3 regions of the Methylobacterium sp. E-025 genome follow, and region 2 is predicted to be linked to each of the others. Evidence: predicted binding sites of a transcription regulator. Region 2 holds the regulator's gene; each other region holds the start of a gene.
What was found. The regulator LexA, encoded in region 2, represses DNA repair genes until DNA is damaged. The targets are predictions, from matches to a motif close to TGTTCNNNNTGTGTTCNG.
Positions count from the first base shown of each region.

Region 1: a site for LexA is predicted at 2,388-2,405, ahead of recA (recombinase RecA). Genes of this name have one in related genera too.
Region 3: a site for LexA is predicted at 2,039-2,056, ahead of ruvC (crossover junction endodeoxyribonuclease RuvC). Genes of this name have one in related genera too.

Region 1 is NZ_JAKSYR010000078.1:27,704-32,933, reverse strand. Features, by position in the region: gene MKK64_RS08930 (hypothetical protein) at 693-1,094, shown strand; gene recA (recombinase RecA) at 1,232-2,326, opposite strand; gene cckA (cell cycle histidine kinase CckA) at 2,463-5,159, opposite strand.
Region 2 is NZ_JAKSYR010000071.1:9,433-14,662, reverse strand. Features, by position in the region: gene MKK64_RS07470 (creatininase family protein) at 1-575, opposite strand, end outside; gene MKK64_RS07465 (protein phosphatase CheZ) at 642-1,166, opposite strand; gene MKK64_RS07460 (response regulator) at 1,205-1,588, opposite strand; gene MKK64_RS07455 (NAD(P)-dependent oxidoreductase) at 1,886-2,824, shown strand; gene lexA (transcriptional repressor LexA) at 2,995-3,735, shown strand; gene MKK64_RS07445 (ComEC/Rec2 family competence protein) at 3,729-5,230, opposite strand, start outside.
Region 3 is NZ_JAKSYR010000102.1:326,716-331,945, forward strand. Features, by position in the region: gene MKK64_RS13790 (SDR family oxidoreductase) at 1-675, opposite strand, end outside; gene MKK64_RS13795 (YebC/PmpR family DNA-binding transcriptional regulator) at 878-1,624, shown strand; gene MKK64_RS13800 (hypothetical protein) at 1,635-1,925, opposite strand; gene ruvC (crossover junction endodeoxyribonuclease RuvC) at 2,104-2,667, shown strand; gene MKK64_RS13810 (YceI family protein) at 2,674-3,288, opposite strand; gene ruvA (Holliday junction branch migration protein RuvA) at 3,465-4,082, shown strand; gene MKK64_RS13820 (bacterioferritin-associated ferredoxin) at 4,312-4,590, shown strand; gene bfr (bacterioferritin) at 4,639-5,136, shown strand; gene MKK64_RS13830 (pyridoxamine 5'-phosphate oxidase family protein) at 5,183-5,230, opposite strand, start outside.

The sequences.
Region 1 (5,230 bases), on a different contig from region 2:
GGACCCTTGGCGCGCTATCGGCAGAGGAGCACCCCTGTTAAGGCAGGCGCGCTCGTACCTACTGATCTGACGAGAACGTCAGGCGATGTGAGCCTTCGACGGTGGATCGGCGCGTCGTCGACGAGCGGATGAGCGTGATGCTCAGCCTCGTCAGCAGCCCCCGGGCCGTTCGAAGTGGCGCGCTTCTAGCCTCCATCGCCCGAGGGGTCAATGGTTTCCGGCCGATTATCTCGCATCCGACGAGAAGTTAAGGTTTTGTGCGGGACGGTTGCCCGAGGCGATCCGCCTCTGGGTCTCCGTGCCGGCTCACGCGCCCGGCGAGCATGCGAATGTCGTGGTCTGCGTACGGCAGGCCGCGGATCGTGTCGTCGGGCCCGTGCAGACCGGTGGCGGCGTTACCTTCGCGGCGGCTATTCCAGCCGGCGCTCGGGCCCGGGGCGACCAACTCCGCGCCCATCGGGACGCGTTTCCTGATCACGTCGACCTCCCATCGCCCGCGCGAGGCCGGAGCTTGCTCGTCGGGTGGGCGGCCTCGTTAGCGCGGCGCACCGTGCCGGATCGGGGCAGGTCGGGCACGGCCCGCTTCGACAGCGCTCACGGAAGATTAAAGCGATTCGTCGAATTGTCCGCTTCGTCGGGACGGCGCGATGCGCACCCGACCATGCGATGTGGCGACGGTCAGGGTGATGCGTATGGGTAGCGTTTCGAGTGCGGCCGAGAACGTCGTCCCCTTCCGGCGGATCGCCGCCGCGGGCCGGCCTCTGCCGTACGAGGGCGGCGTCCGCGAGGGCCAGGCCCGGCGCCGGTCCGAGCAGCGCGCGCTGATGGATGCGGTCTATGCCACGGGGACGCTCACGGTGGCGGCGGGCGACCGCGAGACCAAGCTGATCGCGTCCCGGCTGCAGGTCTACGGCTTCCTCACCGTCGAGGAGGTCGAGCCGGAAGGCTCGCTGCGCCGCCTGCGTCCCTCGGAGGCGATCCGCGCCCGGGCCGAGCGGCCGTGGCGCCTGTCGAAGCCGGCCTATGCCGGGCTCTCCGTGAGCATCCCGACGATCGACGACTTCCTGTTCGAGCCGGCCGGCTTTTCGGCGTGAGCCTTCGCGCCGTCTGAGCCGAGGCGTCGGCCCGTCCGGCATTCCCCATTCGGGGCTTCATAACGAAGAAGCGCGCCGCCCTCCCGGGCCGGCGCGCTTCTTCGTTTCGGTGTGCCGCTTCGGAGGGGCGGTGCGGACTACGCCTCGCCCTCGTCGAGCTCGTCCTCGGTCGGCTTGGCGTTCTCCAGGATCTTCTCGGCGACGAGTCCCGAATTCTGCCGGATCGACGTCTCGATCTTGCCCGCGATCTCGGGGTTGTCGCGCAGGAACCCCTTGGAGTTCTCGCGGCCCTGGCCGAGCCGCTGGCTGTTGTAGGAGAACCAGGCGCCGGACTTCTCGACGATGCCGGCCTTGACGCCGAGATCGATCAGCTCGCCGACCTTCGACACGCCCTCGCCGAACATGATGTCGAACTCGACCTGCTTGAACGGCGGCGCGACCTTGTTCTTCACGACCTTGACGCGGACCTGGTTGCCGATCGCCTCGTCGCGGTCCTTCAGGGTCGAGATGCGGCGGATGTCGAGACGGACCGATGCGTAGAACTTGAGCGCGTTGCCGCCCGTGGTCGTCTCCGGGCTGCCGTACATCACGCCGATCTTCATCCGTATCTGGTTGATGAAGATTACCATGCACTTCGAGCGCGAGATCGAGCCGGTGAGCTTGCGCAGCGCCTGGCTCATCAGGCGGGCCTGGAGGCCGGGCTGGCTGTCGCCCATCTCGCCCTCGATCTCGGCGCGCGGCGTCAGCGCCGCCACCGAATCGACCACCAGCACGTCGATCGCGCCGGAGCGCACCAGCGTATCGGTGATCTCGAGCGCCTGCTCGCCGGTGTCGGGCTGCGAGATCAGCAGGTCGTCGAGCTGGACGCCGAGCTTGCGCGCGTAGACCGGGTCGAGGGCGTGCTCGGCGTCGACGAAGGCGCAGACGCCGCCCTTCTTCTGGGCCTCGGCGATGGTGTGGAGCGCGAGCGTGGTCTTGCCCGACGATTCCGGCCCGTAGATCTCGATGACGCGGCCGCGCGGCAGGCCGCCGACGCCGAGCGCGATGTCGAGGCCGAGCGACCCGGTGGAGACGGTCTCGACCTCCGCCACCTTGTCGTTCTTGCCGAGCCGCATGATCGAGCCCTTGCCGAAGGCCCGCTCGATCTGGGACAGCGCGGCGTCGATCGCCTTCGCCTTGTCCTTGTCCACCATGCCGGGGGTTTCCACCACTTTCAGTGCGGCCTGAGCCATCGTGCGGCATCCTTATGCAGGGGTTGGGCGCGCATCTCAATGCGCTGGAACCTGCATTTGATGTACCCGTTTTGTTCTCATCGAGCAAGGGCGGAATCGGCTCGCCGAGGAGCCTTTTCCGCGCCTGCCCGCCGCCTCACGGCTCGGCCATCGTCGCCTTCACCGTCTCGACGAGCTGCTTCAGGCTGAAGGGCTTGGGCAGGAAGTTGAAGGTCTCGCCTTCCGGCAGGTTCTTGCGGAAGGCGTCCTCGGCATAGCCGGAGACGAAGATCACCTTGAGCTCCGGCAGGTGCTTGCGGATCTCGCGCAGCAGGGTCGGGCCGTCCATCTCCGGCATCACCACGTCCGAGACGACGAGGTCGATCTGGTGGCCGCCCTCGCGCACGATGTGCAGCGCGTCGATGCCGGAGGCGGCCTCGAGCACGGTGTAGCCGCGGGCCGACAGCGCGCGGCTGTTGACGGCGCGGACCGGATCCTCGTCCTCCACGAGCAGGATCACCCCCTGCCCGGTATGGTCGGCCGAGGGTTTTCGCGGGGGCGCCTTCGGGGCCGGCGGCGCGGGCGGATCGCCGACGAGGACGAAGCTTTCGCCCGGCGCCTGCGCTGCGGTGGCGGGAGCGGACGCGTCGGCCGTCGGGCTCGGCAGCGCCGGCGTCGGCGCCGGCTCGGGCAGCGCCGCCGGCTCGTGGCGCGGCAGGTAGATTCGGAAGTTCGTGCCCTCGCCCACGGTCGACTGCACGTCGATGGTGCCGCCCGACTGCTTGACGATGCCGAACACCGTCGAGAGGCCGAGGCCGGTCCCCTTGCCGATCTCCTTGGTGGTGAAGAACGGCTCGAAGATCTTCTCCATCAGGTCGGCCGGGATGCCCTCGCCGGTGTCGAGCACCTCGATCAGCACGTGGTCGCCGGCCGGCGCGCCGCCGCGCCCGTCGGGCTTCGCCGCGGCGCCCGGGTCGAGCACGTTGGCGGTGCGGATCAGCAGGCGGCCGCCGCCGGGCATCGCGTCGCGGGCGTTGACCGCGAGGTTCACGATCACCTGCTCGAACTGGTTCACGTCGGCCTTCACCGGCCAGATGTCGCGCCCGTGCTTGAGGTCGAGCCCGACCCGCTCGCCGAGCAGGCGCTTCAGCAGCAGCGTCAGCTCCGAGAGCGCCTCCCCGACGTTCATCACCTCCGGGCGCAGCGTCTGGCGGCGGGAGAACGCCAGGAGCTGGCGCACGAGGCCCGCCGCCCGGTTGGCGTTCTGCTTGATCTGCATGATGTCCTGGAAGGCCGGATCGGTCGGCTTGTGGCTCGCGAGCAGCAGGTCCGAGTAGCCGATGATCGCCTGGAGGACGTTGTTGAAGTCGTGCGCGATGCCGCCGGCGAGCTGGCCGACGGTGTCCATCTTCTGGGTCTGGGCGATCTGCTGCTCGAGCTGGCGCTGGGCCGTGGTGTCGAGGGCGTAGAGGATCAGCGGCTCGCGATCGGCCTCCTCCGGCTCCTGGCCCGGAGCGCCCTCCCCGCCGGCGGGGCTGAGCCAGACCCGCGCCGAGCGGTTGGCATTGCCCATCAGCATCACCTCGATCGGCTCGATCTCGGAGAGCCCGCTCGCCGCCTTGGCGAGCGCTGCATCGAGGGCCGGGCGGTCGCGCTCGACCACCGATTCGGCGACGTTCGGCTCCTCGGCGCCGGCGGCCGAATCGGCCACCGCGTGCCGCGGCAGGGTGCCGAACAGGCGCGCGAACGAGGCGTTCGCCCGCGCGATCCGGCCGGAGCGGTCCAGCGTCGCGATCGCGATCGGCGAGTTGTTGAGGAAGCGCGCGAGCCGCACCTCGGCGGCGCGCTGCGGCTCGTCGCTCTCAGCCCCGGCCGAGCGGTTGATGACGAAGGTCCGCGACGCGCCGGGCTTGCCGTCCTTGCCGAAGGCGACGCGGTGATACAGCCGCGCCGGCATCGGGTGGCCGTTGCGGCGGCGCAGGTCGAGGTCGAACCGGTCGGTGCGGACCTCGCCGGGGAGCCCGGCATTCTGGATCAGCGCGTCGGCGGCGGGCGCGATCTCGGAGAGGTGCGGGCCGCCGGGGCCGACGACCGCGAGGTCGTAGCCGAGCCAGGCGGCGAGCGTCGCGTTCATGTAGACGATCGCCCCGGTCGGATCGATCGAAAGGAAGCCGGCGGGCGCGTGGTCGAGGTAGTCGATCGCGTGCTGGAGCTCCTGGAAGACGTTCTCCTGGCGCTCGCGCTCGGCGGTGATGTCGCTGACCGTCCACAGCGAGGCGGCCCGTCCCGGCCGCGGCAGCGGGCGGACCTGGATGCGGTACCAGGCGAAGTCGCGCCCCCTGGCGCTCGCCGCCGGCGGCGGCGACATCCGCACCTCCTCGGCGTGGCTGCGCCCGTCGCGGGCGCCCTGGGACAGGCGGTAGATCGCCTCCGACACCTCCGGCGAGCCGACGAAGATCCGCTCGACCGGGCGCAGCGTCGAGAAGCTGTCGCCGCCCGCGACGTGGAGATAGGCCTCGTTGGCGTAGATCAGCCGGCCGCCCTCCTCGACCACGACGGTCGCCTCGGGGGCGGCGTCGACGATCGCCTTGGTGATGTCGTCGCGCCCGCCCTGCCCGCTGAGCTGGATCGCGCCGATCGCCATCGCGAACAGGAAGAACACGCCGGCCATGGCCAGCAGCGCCAGCAGCCAGATGATCAGCGACTGCGCCTGCTCGTTGGCCACGAACGACAGGCCGATCGCCGCCCCGACCAGCAGCCCGGCGAGGACGAGCAGCAATCCGACCCGCCCGGGCCGTTCCGACCGGTCGATCGAGCCCGAAACCGCGGGCGTGGGTCCACTCAGATCCGCCATCGGGCCTTGAATCCAGAAACGAAGGACCGGTTATGCCTTCACGCCGCCGATCGGCAAGGGCTGTCTTCCGG
Region 2 (5,230 bases):
CGCGAGGGAAAGTCGGCGATCGCCTCGCGCCGAACTAGGTCGGGCCGAAGCGCCAGCATCAGCGCCGTCTCGATCCCGCCGGCATGGATGCCGTGGACGATCTCGTCGTCGGGAAAGCATCCCTTCGGATAGCCGAACCGCGCCCAAGCGGTCGTCACCGCGACCATGCCGAAGCGGGCGCGCAGATCGCCGGCCACGAGGTCGATCAGCGCGCTGTTGCCGCCGTGCGAGGTGACGATCACCAGCCGGTTGCAGCCGGCCCGGTGCACGCCGGCACCGATCTCGGTCCAGGCGGCGAGCGCGGTCGCGGTGGTGAGCGAGAGGGTACCGGGAAAGGCGTCGTGCTCGTCGGACTTGCCGACCGACTGCACCGGCAGCACCAGCACGTCGAGATCGGCGGGCACCAGGGCGCGGGCGCGCGCGAGGTAGCCCTCCATGATCGCCACGTCGGTGCAGAGCGGCAGGTGCGGGCCGTGCTGCTCGATCGCGGCCACCGGCAGCACCGCGACCGTGCGACCCATGCCGCGCCCGGAGACCTCGCGCGTGGTCAGGTCGGACCAGAGCCGTGCCGCCATGCTGTCCCCCGATGCCCCGACGTCAGGCGCAACGCTCTAGCGGAGCCGGCCCCTTCCCGTCGAGGTTCAGGCGAACAGGGCGTCGATGTCGTCCTGTGCCGTCGCCGGGCCGTTCGGCTGCGGGCCGTTGAGGAGCAGGCGCTGGGCGCGCTCGTTGCGCTCGGCCTCGGCCGGGTCCTGTCCGGCGGCGTCCCGCGCCCGCACCGCGCTGGCGAAGCGCGCGAGCCGCAGCTCGAACTGCTGCAGGGCGGCGACCACCTTGCCGATGCGCTGGCCGGTGATGTCCTGGAAGGCGCAGGCCTCGAAGATCGTGCCGATGCCGCTCTCGACCGCGGCGCGGTATTCCGGCCCGTCCGGGAGCGCCAGCATCGACTCGGCCGCCTCCATGATGGTGTTGGTGGCGCCGGCGGTCGCGGCGAGGACGTTGCCGAGCTCCTCGTGCGCCATCGGGATGCGGTCGTGCGTCAGCTCGTTGGCGCGCAGGGCCGCGATCTCGTCGCGCACGTGGGCGATGTAGTCCGCGATCTCGATCAACTCGGACACCATAGTCGCCGGGTTGATCGTCGCGCCGAGCGGTCTTTGCAAACCCATCGTCAGCATTCCTCCGCGTGTCGGCCCCGAAAGGTCGGTCAGGCGCCGCAGACCGCCTCGATCTTGCTCTTCAGGGTCGCGGCGTTGAACGGCTTGACGATGTAGTTGTTCACGCCGGCCTTCTTGGCGGCGATGACGTTCTCGGTCTTCGACTCGGCGGTGACCATGATGAACGGCGTTGTGCGCAGGCCCTCGTCGGCGCGGACGTGGCGAAGCAGCTCGTAGCCGGTCATCGGCTCCATGTTCCAGTCGGAGATCACGAGGCCGTACTTGCGGCCCTTGAGGCGCGCCAGCGCGGCCGTGCCGTCGGAGGCGTCGTCGACCTCCTCGAAGCCGAGCTGCTTGAGCAGGTTGCGGATGATGCGAACCATCGTCTGGTAGTCGTCGACGACCAGGATCGGCATGCTGAGATCGAGGGCCATGGTCAAACTGCTCCGGTGTCTCCGAATCGCCGGCTCGGCCGTCGGCGTCGGTCACGCAATGTCGGGAGGCGCTGTCGCTGGTCGCACCTCATGCCCGGGACCTTACGCCGGGCGGCATTGCGAAGCGGTTAATCGCGCTGCGATCGGCGCACCCACTCGGATAGGCGGCGCGGCCGCCTTTACCGACGCGCTCGGCTGCGTGATGACGATGCCCCCAGCTGCGACGTCGCCCGGACGCCGCGGCAGAGCGGGCAGCCCGCCGGCACCGGCCCGGCCGCGGAGAAGGATCGCCGCCCCATGCGCAAGGTCGTCATCAGCGAGTTCATGGACGAGGCCGCAATCGCGGCGGAGCTCGCGGGGTTCGAGACGCTCTACGATCCGACCCTGGTCGACCGGCCGGACGCCCTGCGCGCGGCGCTCGCGGGCGCGTCCGGGCTGATCGTCCGCAACCGCACGCAGGTGCGCGCGGGCCTGCTCGCGGCGGCATCCGACCTCAGGGTGGTGGGCCGCCTCGGCGTCGGGCTCGACAACATCGATCTGGCCGCCTGCGCCGCCCGCGGGATCGCGGTCCATCCCGCGACCGGCGCCAACGACGGCGCGGTGGCCGAGTACGTGATCGGCACCGCGTTGCTGCTGCTGCGCGGCGCCTACGGCGCGAGCGCGCAGGTCGCCGCGGGCGCGTGGCCGCGCAACGCGCTGATGGGACGCGAGATCGCCGGCAAGCGCCTCGGCCTCGTCGGCTTCGGCGCGATCGCCCGCGAGACCGCCCGCCGTGCGGCGGCCCTCGACATGACCGTCGCCGCCTTCGACCCGCACCTTGCGCCCGACGACGCCGCGTGGCGCCTGGCGCACGGCGCGGTGGCGAGCCTGACCCTTGACGCGCTGGTCGCAACGAGCGACGTGCTCTCGCTGCACGTGCCGCTGACCGAGGCGACGCGCGACATGATCGGGCCGGCGGCGATCGCCCGGATGCGGCCGGGCGCGATCCTGATCAACGCCGCCCGCGGGGGCGTCGTGGACGAGGCCGCCGTCGCCGCGGCGCTTCGGTCCGGGCACCTCGGCGGGGCGGCGCTCGACGTGTTCGCCCATGAGCCCGTGGACGCCGCGGGCGGCGCGGCGCTGATCGACGTGCCGAACCTCATCCTGACCCCTCACATCGCCGGCGTGACGCGGGAATCGAACGTGCGCGTCTCGGCGGTCACCGCCCGCGCCGTGCGCCGCAGCCTCGAGGGCTGAGCCCCACAGCGCAGCGATCGAAAAGGGCTCGGCGCGCGACGAAATTCGATGCAACGGTCGGATCGGCCGATGAGAACCCTTGCGGAACACTTGACGAACGTTTAACGTGTTCGTGTTTTGTTTCTGCGGCTCCACCTTCGTGTGGCCGCGCATTCCTGCGAGCCGCGCCGATGCTGACCCGTAAACAGCTGGATCTCCTGCGATTCATCGACGAGCGGATGCGCGAGGACGGGGTTCCGCCGTCGTTCGACGAGATGAAGGACGCCCTCGATCTCAAGTCGAAATCCGGCATCCACCGGCTGATCACCGCCCTGGAGGAGCGCGGCTTCCTGCGCCGGCTTCCGAATCGGGCTCGGGCGATCGAGGTGCTGCGCATGCCCGACGGCGCCGGCCGCTCCAGCGCGCCCGCCCCGGTGCCGGCAGCTCCCGCCGCGCCGCGCCGGTTCACCCCGAGCGTGGTCGAGGGCGGGCGCTCGAAGGCCGTGCCGCCGCGTCCTTCCACGACGCAGATGGTCGACGACAGCGGTCGCGCGGTGTCGATCCCGGTGATGGGCCGGATCGCGGCCGGCACGCCGATCTCGGCGATCCAGAACCAGAGCCACGCGATCACCATGTCGCCGGACTTCCTGGCCGGCGGCGAGCACTACGCCCTGGAGGTCCGCGGCGACTCGATGGTCGAGGCGGGCATCCTCGACGGCGACCTCGTGGTCATCCGCAAGCAGGACACCGCCAACACCGGCGACATCATCGTGGCGCTGATCGACGACGAGGAGGCGACGCTGAAGCGGCTGCGCCGTCGCGGCTCCTCGATCGCGCTCGAAGCCGCGAACCCGGCCTACGAGACCCGCGTGCTCGGGCCGGATCGGGTGCAGATCCAGGGCCGCCTGGTCAGCCTCGTGCGCCGTTACTGAAGGGTCTCGCCCGGCATCTCCGGGTTCGGGCCGTCCGCGGCCGGATCGTCGGGTGCCGGGTCGGCGTCCTCCGCCCGGGGGGGCGGTACGGCCATGCCCTGGAACGGGACGTCCTTCGGCTTGGGCTCGGCCGCGGGCGACGATCCGCCCGCTGCCGCGTCGTCCGTTCCCTGGGGCGGGGGACGGACCATCGCGGGGCGCCACGGCAGCGTCCGTCCCGGCTCATGCGTGTCGGCCAGAATGAAGCCATTCGGCTCGACGCGGATCGCCACGGCGCCGTGGCTGGCGAGGTAGGCGCGATCGATGACGAGGGCGGCGGCGCAGCCGGGCGGTGCGGCGAGCGCCGTGATCAGCACCGAGGCCTTGGCGCAATCCTGCGCGAAGCCGCGGCGATCCTTCATAAGCGCCACCGCGCGCCCGTCGGCCAACCGAAGCGTGCATCCGATCCGGTCGCAAACGGAACCGCCCGTCGCCTGCGCGCCCGGCCTGCCGTCGCCGTCGGCCTTCAGCCACTGCTCCAGCACGAAGTTCGACGGCCGCCCCAGGGCGACGAGGCTGCCGTCGGCGCGGCGCACCGCCGCTCCGCTGCCCTGGCGGTCGACGTAGATGTCGTAGCGGGCTGGCATCGTCGCCAGGCCGAGCCCGAGCAGCGCCGGCGGCAGGGCGAGCCAGCGCAGGCGCGAGACCGGGAGCGTCGCGAGCAGCAGCCCCGCGGCGAGGCACCCGAGCGCGGCGGTGCCGAAGGCCGGGACCACGACGTTGGCGCGCCCGAGCCCCTGGATCCAGCCGGAGATGGTCAGCATGCCGCGCACCGCCAGTCCCATCAGCCACCAGACCGGCTGGTCGAGGGCGAACGGGTAGGCGACGATGCCCAGCACCGCCGCCGGCATCACCGCGAGCGAGACCAGCGGCAGGGTGAGCGCGTTGCCGATCAGCCCGAAGGGTTGGACGGTCTGGAAGTGGTAGGTGGCGAAGGGCGCGGTCGCGACCTGCGCCACGAGCGTCGTGCCGAGGGTGCCGACCACCGTCGTCAGCGACAGCGCGATCAGCCGGCCGATCCGCCCCGCCCCGTCGCGGCGGAACATCCCTCCATCGATCAGGCGGGCGCAGGCGATGAGGCCGGCCACCGCCCCGAACGACATCTGGAAGCTCGGGCCGAGCAAGCCTTCCGGCTCGTGCGAGAGCGCGATGAGCGCGGCGAGAGCGAGGTTGCGCATGCTGAGCGCCGGGCGATCGACCAGGATCGCCCCGAGCATGATCAGGGTCATCACGAGGGAACGCTCGGCCGCGATGTCCCAGCCGGAGAAGACGCAGTAGGCGGTGACGCCGACCATCGCCAGCGCCGCGGCGATCTTCTTGATCGGCCAGGCCAGCGCCAGGAACGGCACCAGGGCGAGGCCGGCGCGGACGAGCCAGAACACGACCCCGGCGGCCAGCACCATGTGGAGCCCCGAGATCGAGACCACGTGGTAGATCCCCGCCGCCCGCAGCGTGT
Region 3 (5,230 bases), on a different contig from region 2:
GTAGACGTGGCGGGCGATCGCCTCGGGCTGGTAGATCGGCGGCACCGGCTCGAGCTTGCGCGGCAGCACCGAGCGGGCCCAATCGAATTGCGGCGTGTTCACCGCAGGCAGCTGCACCATCGTCAGCCGTACCTTGCTGCCGTCGTGCAGCAATTCGCTGCGCAGCGAGTCGACGAAACCGCGCACCGCCGCCTTGGCCGCGCAATAGGTCGCCTGCAGGGGGATCGAGCGGTAGGCCAGGGCCGAGCCGATATGGACGATGGTGCCGGAATCCTTGGGCACCATGTGCTCGAGCGCGGCGAGCGTGCCGTGGACCTGGCCGAGATAGGTCACCTCGGTGACGCGACGGAACTCCTCGGCGGAGGTCTGCTGGACGGGCGCGTAGACCGTCACCATCGCGTTGTTGACCCAGACGTCGATGCCGCCGAACGCCGCGACGACCTCGGCGGCCGCCTGGCTCACCGCGTCCGCGTCGGCGACGTCGGCCGCGAACGCCATCGGGCGTCCGCCGGCCCGCACCACGTCCTCGATCGTCCCGTGGAGGCCGGCCTCGCCTCGGGCGATCAGGCCGACGTTCCATCCATGCCGGGCGAACTCGCAGGCGACCGCCCGGCCGACGCCGGCGCTGGCGCCCGTGACCACGACCGTCCGTTTCCGCTCAACCTGTTTTCGCATTCTGTCCTCGTCGGCGCGCCGGTCGGCCGCGGTTCGGGAACGCCCGTCGCCGCCGATCTTTCCGTCGTCGGCCGATCGCGTTCGCGTGTGCCGCCCGCGTTGCCTCCCCGCGCCGCACGCGCGTATAAACCGCGGCATCCCCGCCCGGCGGCGTCGAGGGCGCGAGCCCTCCGCCGCCAAGACCCAAAGAACGCGCGACGCCATGGCCGGCCATTCCCAGTTCAAGAACATCATGCACCGCAAGGGCCGGGTGGACGCCGTCCGCTCGAAGCTCTTCGGGAAGCTCGCCCGCGAGATCACGGTGGCGGCCAAGCTCGGCCTGCCCGATCCGGCGATGAACGCACGCCTGCGCGCGGCGATCATCGCGGCCCGCGCCGAGAACGTGCCCAAGGACAACATCGAGCGGGCGATCAAGAAGGCGGCCGGTGCCGACGGGGAGACCTACGAGGAGATCCGCTACGAGGGCTACGGCCCGGGCGGCGCCGCGCTGATCGTCGAGGCGCAGACCGACAACCGCAACCGCACGGCCTCCGACGTGCGCTCGGCCTTCACCAAGTCCGGCGGGAGCCTCGCCGAGACCGGCGCCGTCGCGTTCATGTTCGACCGCGTCGGGGTGGTCGGCTTCGCGGCCTCGGTCGCCGACGCCGACACGATGCTGGAGGCGGCGATCGAGGCCGGCGCCGACGACGTGCGCTCGGACGAATCCGGCCACGAGATCACCTGCGCGCAGGACTCCTTCGGCGAGGTCACCAAGGCCCTGGAGGCGCGCTTCGGCGAGCCGACCCGCACCGGCCTCGTCTGGAAGGCGCAGAACACGATCGACGTCGACGACGAGACCGGCGAGAAGCTGATCCGCCTCGTCGAGGTGATCGAGGACCAGGACGACGTGCAGAACGTCTACGTCAACTTCGCCCTGTCCGACGCGCTGGTGGCCAAGCTCGAGGCCTGAGGCGTGGGCGTCAGCGGGGCGAGGCCGCCCCGCTGCGGTCGCAGCGGTAGGGCGCGACCCCGATCGCCGGGTCCTGCAGCACGCGGCCGCCCGAGGCCTCGCAGCGGACCTGGAAGGAATCGTGCGGCCCCCAGAAGCTCCAGATCGTGAACATCGGCAGCACCATCATCAGGCAGACGCTGCCGATGACCATGCCCGCCGCCCAGGCGTTGCCGCGCAGCGGTTTCGGCGGCTCCGGCCGCATCGGCGGCATCGGCGCGAGGAAGGCCAGGGTCGGCACCAGCCAATCGAGGGTGTTCATCCGCCAGCCCGCCCGAGGTTTCGGCCCGCATCGTGGCGCGCCGCGAAGCCGACGGTAGTTCGATCGCCTCAGTTTCGAAAGTCGGCCAGCCGCGACCGTTTGGCGAAACCCTTCGTTCACGCTATGTGCTCAGACAGAGCCGGTACGGCGTTCCGGCCGTGCGGCCAAGGTCCGGTTCATGACGCCCATCCGCATCCTCGGCATCGATCCGGGCCTGCGCCGCACCGGCTGGGGCGTCGTGACGGTGACGGGGGCGAAGCTCGCCTACGTCGATTGTGGCGTCGTCACCTCGGACGGCGACCTGCCGCTGGCGCTGCGCCTGCGCGAATTGCACGAGGGCATCACCCGGGTCGTGCGGGACTTCTCGCCCGACGAGGTTTCGGTCGAGGAGACCTTCGTCAACAAGGACGCGCAGGCGACGCTCAAGCTCGGGCACGCCCGCGCCATCGCGCTGCTGGTGCCGGCGCTCGCCGGCGTGCCGGTGTTCGAGTACGCGGCGAACCTGATCAAGAAGTCGGTCTGCGGCTCGGGGCATGCCGAGAAGGCGCAGATCCAGGCGATGGTGCGCTTCCTGTTGCCGAAGGCCGAGTTCAAGCTGGCGGATGCGGCCGATGCGCTCGCCATCGCCATCACCCACGTCAACCATCGCGGCGCCCATGCGCTCAAGCGCGCGAACCCGCCGCCCGGCGCGGCCGGGCCGGGCGCCGCGCGGATCGCGGCGGCGTTGGCCAAGCTCGGCTGAGGCAGATCAGTTCACCGCCTTGAACTCGCCTTCGAGGCGCAGGACGACCTCGTCGCCGAGCATCGGCAGGTAGGCGTCGATGCCGAAGTCCGACCGCTTCAGCACGGCGCGGCCGTCGAAGCCGACGGTGTAGGCCTTGTCGACGGGATGGATGCCGGCCCGGTTGAAGGTCGCGTCGAAGGCGACCGGCTTGGTGACGCCGCGCAGCGTCAGGTCGCCGGTGACGCGTGCCGTGGTCGGGCTCGTCGCCTCCACCGCGGTGGCGGCGAAGGTCGCGCTCGGGAACTTCGCGGTGTCGAAGAAGTCGGGCGTCTTGAGATGCGCGTCGAGCTTCGGGTTCACGCCGGTGATGCTGTCGGTGCCGATCGTGACCTTGAGCCGGATCTTGGTCGCGTCCTTGGGGTCGAGGGTCGCGTCGCCGGTGACGTCGGTGATCTGCCCGTAATAGGTCGAGAAGCCGAGATGGCTCAGCGACCAGGTGATCTTGGCGTGGTCGGGATCGAGGCGGTAGGTGCCCGGCCGGACCTGCGTCGGGTCGGCGCTGGGGGCAGTCGCGGTGTCGGCGGCCCGCGCCGGCGAGAGGGCGAGCGTCAGGGCGAGGAGAAGCAAGGGTCCGCGCATCGGGATCGCCTGGGTTGTAACCGACCGTTTCCCTGCCCTGATCCCACGAAGCTCGGCCGCTCTCAAGACTGGCCTGCAGAAAGACTCGCCACGGTTCGCCGGATGGCGGCGATGCGCGGCATTCTGTAGGCAGCGGACGGCACGCTGGACGCGGCGGCGCGAATGATCGGGATCTCATGATCGGGAAGCTCAAGGGCGTGGTCGATTCCTACGGCGAGGATTTCGTCCTCCTCGACGTCCAGGGAGTCGGGTACGAGGTGCATTGCTCGGCGCGCACGCTCCAGCGCCTGCCGAAGCCCGGCGAGCCGGCCGTCCTTTCGATCGAGACGCATGTCCGCGAGGACATGATCCGCCTCTACGGCTTCCGCTCGGATGCCGAGCGCGAGTGGTTCCGCCTGCTCCAGACCGTGCAGGGCGTCGGCTCCAAGGTCGCCCTCGGGCTGCTCTCGGTGCTGGAGCCGCCTCAGCTCGCCTCGGCGATCGCCATGGGCGACAAGACCGCCGTCGCGCGTGCGCCCGGCGTCGGCCCGCGGCTGGCCGCCCGGCTGGTGGCCGAACTCAAGGACAAGGCGCCGGCCTTCGCGCCGATCGATCCGGCGCTCATCGCCCTGTCGGGCGCGGTCGAGAACCGCTCCGCGCCCCAGCCCGTCGCAGACGCGATCTCGGCGCTGGTCAACCTCGGCTACGCCCAGCTCCAGGCCTCGGCCGCGGTCGCCGCTGCCTTGAAGGCTGGCGGCGAGGACGCCGAGGCGAAGGTTCTCATCCGGCTCGCGCTGAAGGAGCTGGCGCAATAGGGAGCCGCGAAACGCGACGATGCGATCCGATCGTGCGCTCGTGATCGCCGGAGCCTTGACCGATACGGTGCCGGATGGCATGTGGCGTTCGCTAACACGTTGAAAACGCTTAGTTTTCAAGAGTTCTAAACTGGCGACGGTCGAGGACGGGACGACGCACGGCGAGCGCTCTCGAACGATTCGAGGGCGTCGAAGGAAACGAGCCTCCAGCCATCGAATTTTGGATCGTATGATCGTCTGTTCCTGCAACGTCCTCTCGGATGGCGCCGTGCGCGGGTGTCTCGGCCCGGGTCCTGGCTGCCCGCGCACGCCGGCCCAGGTCTACGCCTGCCTCGGCTGCAGCCCGAAATGCGGGCGTTGCGCCCGCACGATCCGCTCGATCATGCAGAACGCCCTCGCCGCCGCGGCGCTCGAGGCGGGACAGGACGCCCATGCCTGCGCGACGGGTTGCGCAACCGGCTGCAGTTTGGGAAAGGTCCAGCCTGCAGAGGAGGGGATCGCCGCCTGAGGCGTAGCCCGGCTTTTCCCTCGCACGGCCAAGGGGAGAACGGGTTTCATGAAGGGCGACATCAAGGTCATTGAGTATCTCAACCGCGGCTTGCGCAGCGAGCTGACCGCTGTGAGCCAGTACTGGCTCCACTTCCGGATGCTCAACGACTGGGGCTACATCGACCTCGCCAAGTTCTGGCGCAAGGAATCGATCGAGGAGATGAACCACGCGGACCGGTTCGTCGACCGGATCCTGTTCCTCGACGGCTTCCCCAACCTCCAGGAGCTCGATCCCCTGCGGATCGGCCAGAACGTCGAGGAGATCATCGCCTGCGATCTCGCCGCCGAGTGCGAGGCCCGCGCGCTCTACCTCGAAGCCGCCAAGTACTGCGATTCGATCAACGACCGGGTGTCGAAGCGCCTGTTCGAGGATCTGGCCGAGGACGAGGAAGGCCACATCGACTTCCTCGAGACCCAGCAGGAACTGATCCGCCAGATCGGCCTGCCGCTCTACGCCCAGCGCCACGTCGGCGGCCTGGAGCCGATCGCCCCCGAAGCCGAATGAACGGGAGGCGGGATCGCCGGGGACCTCCGGCGATCCCGCGCGATGCTCAGTAGAGCCGGGTGCGGTAGGCCTCCTCGGTCGAGCGCTCGGCATC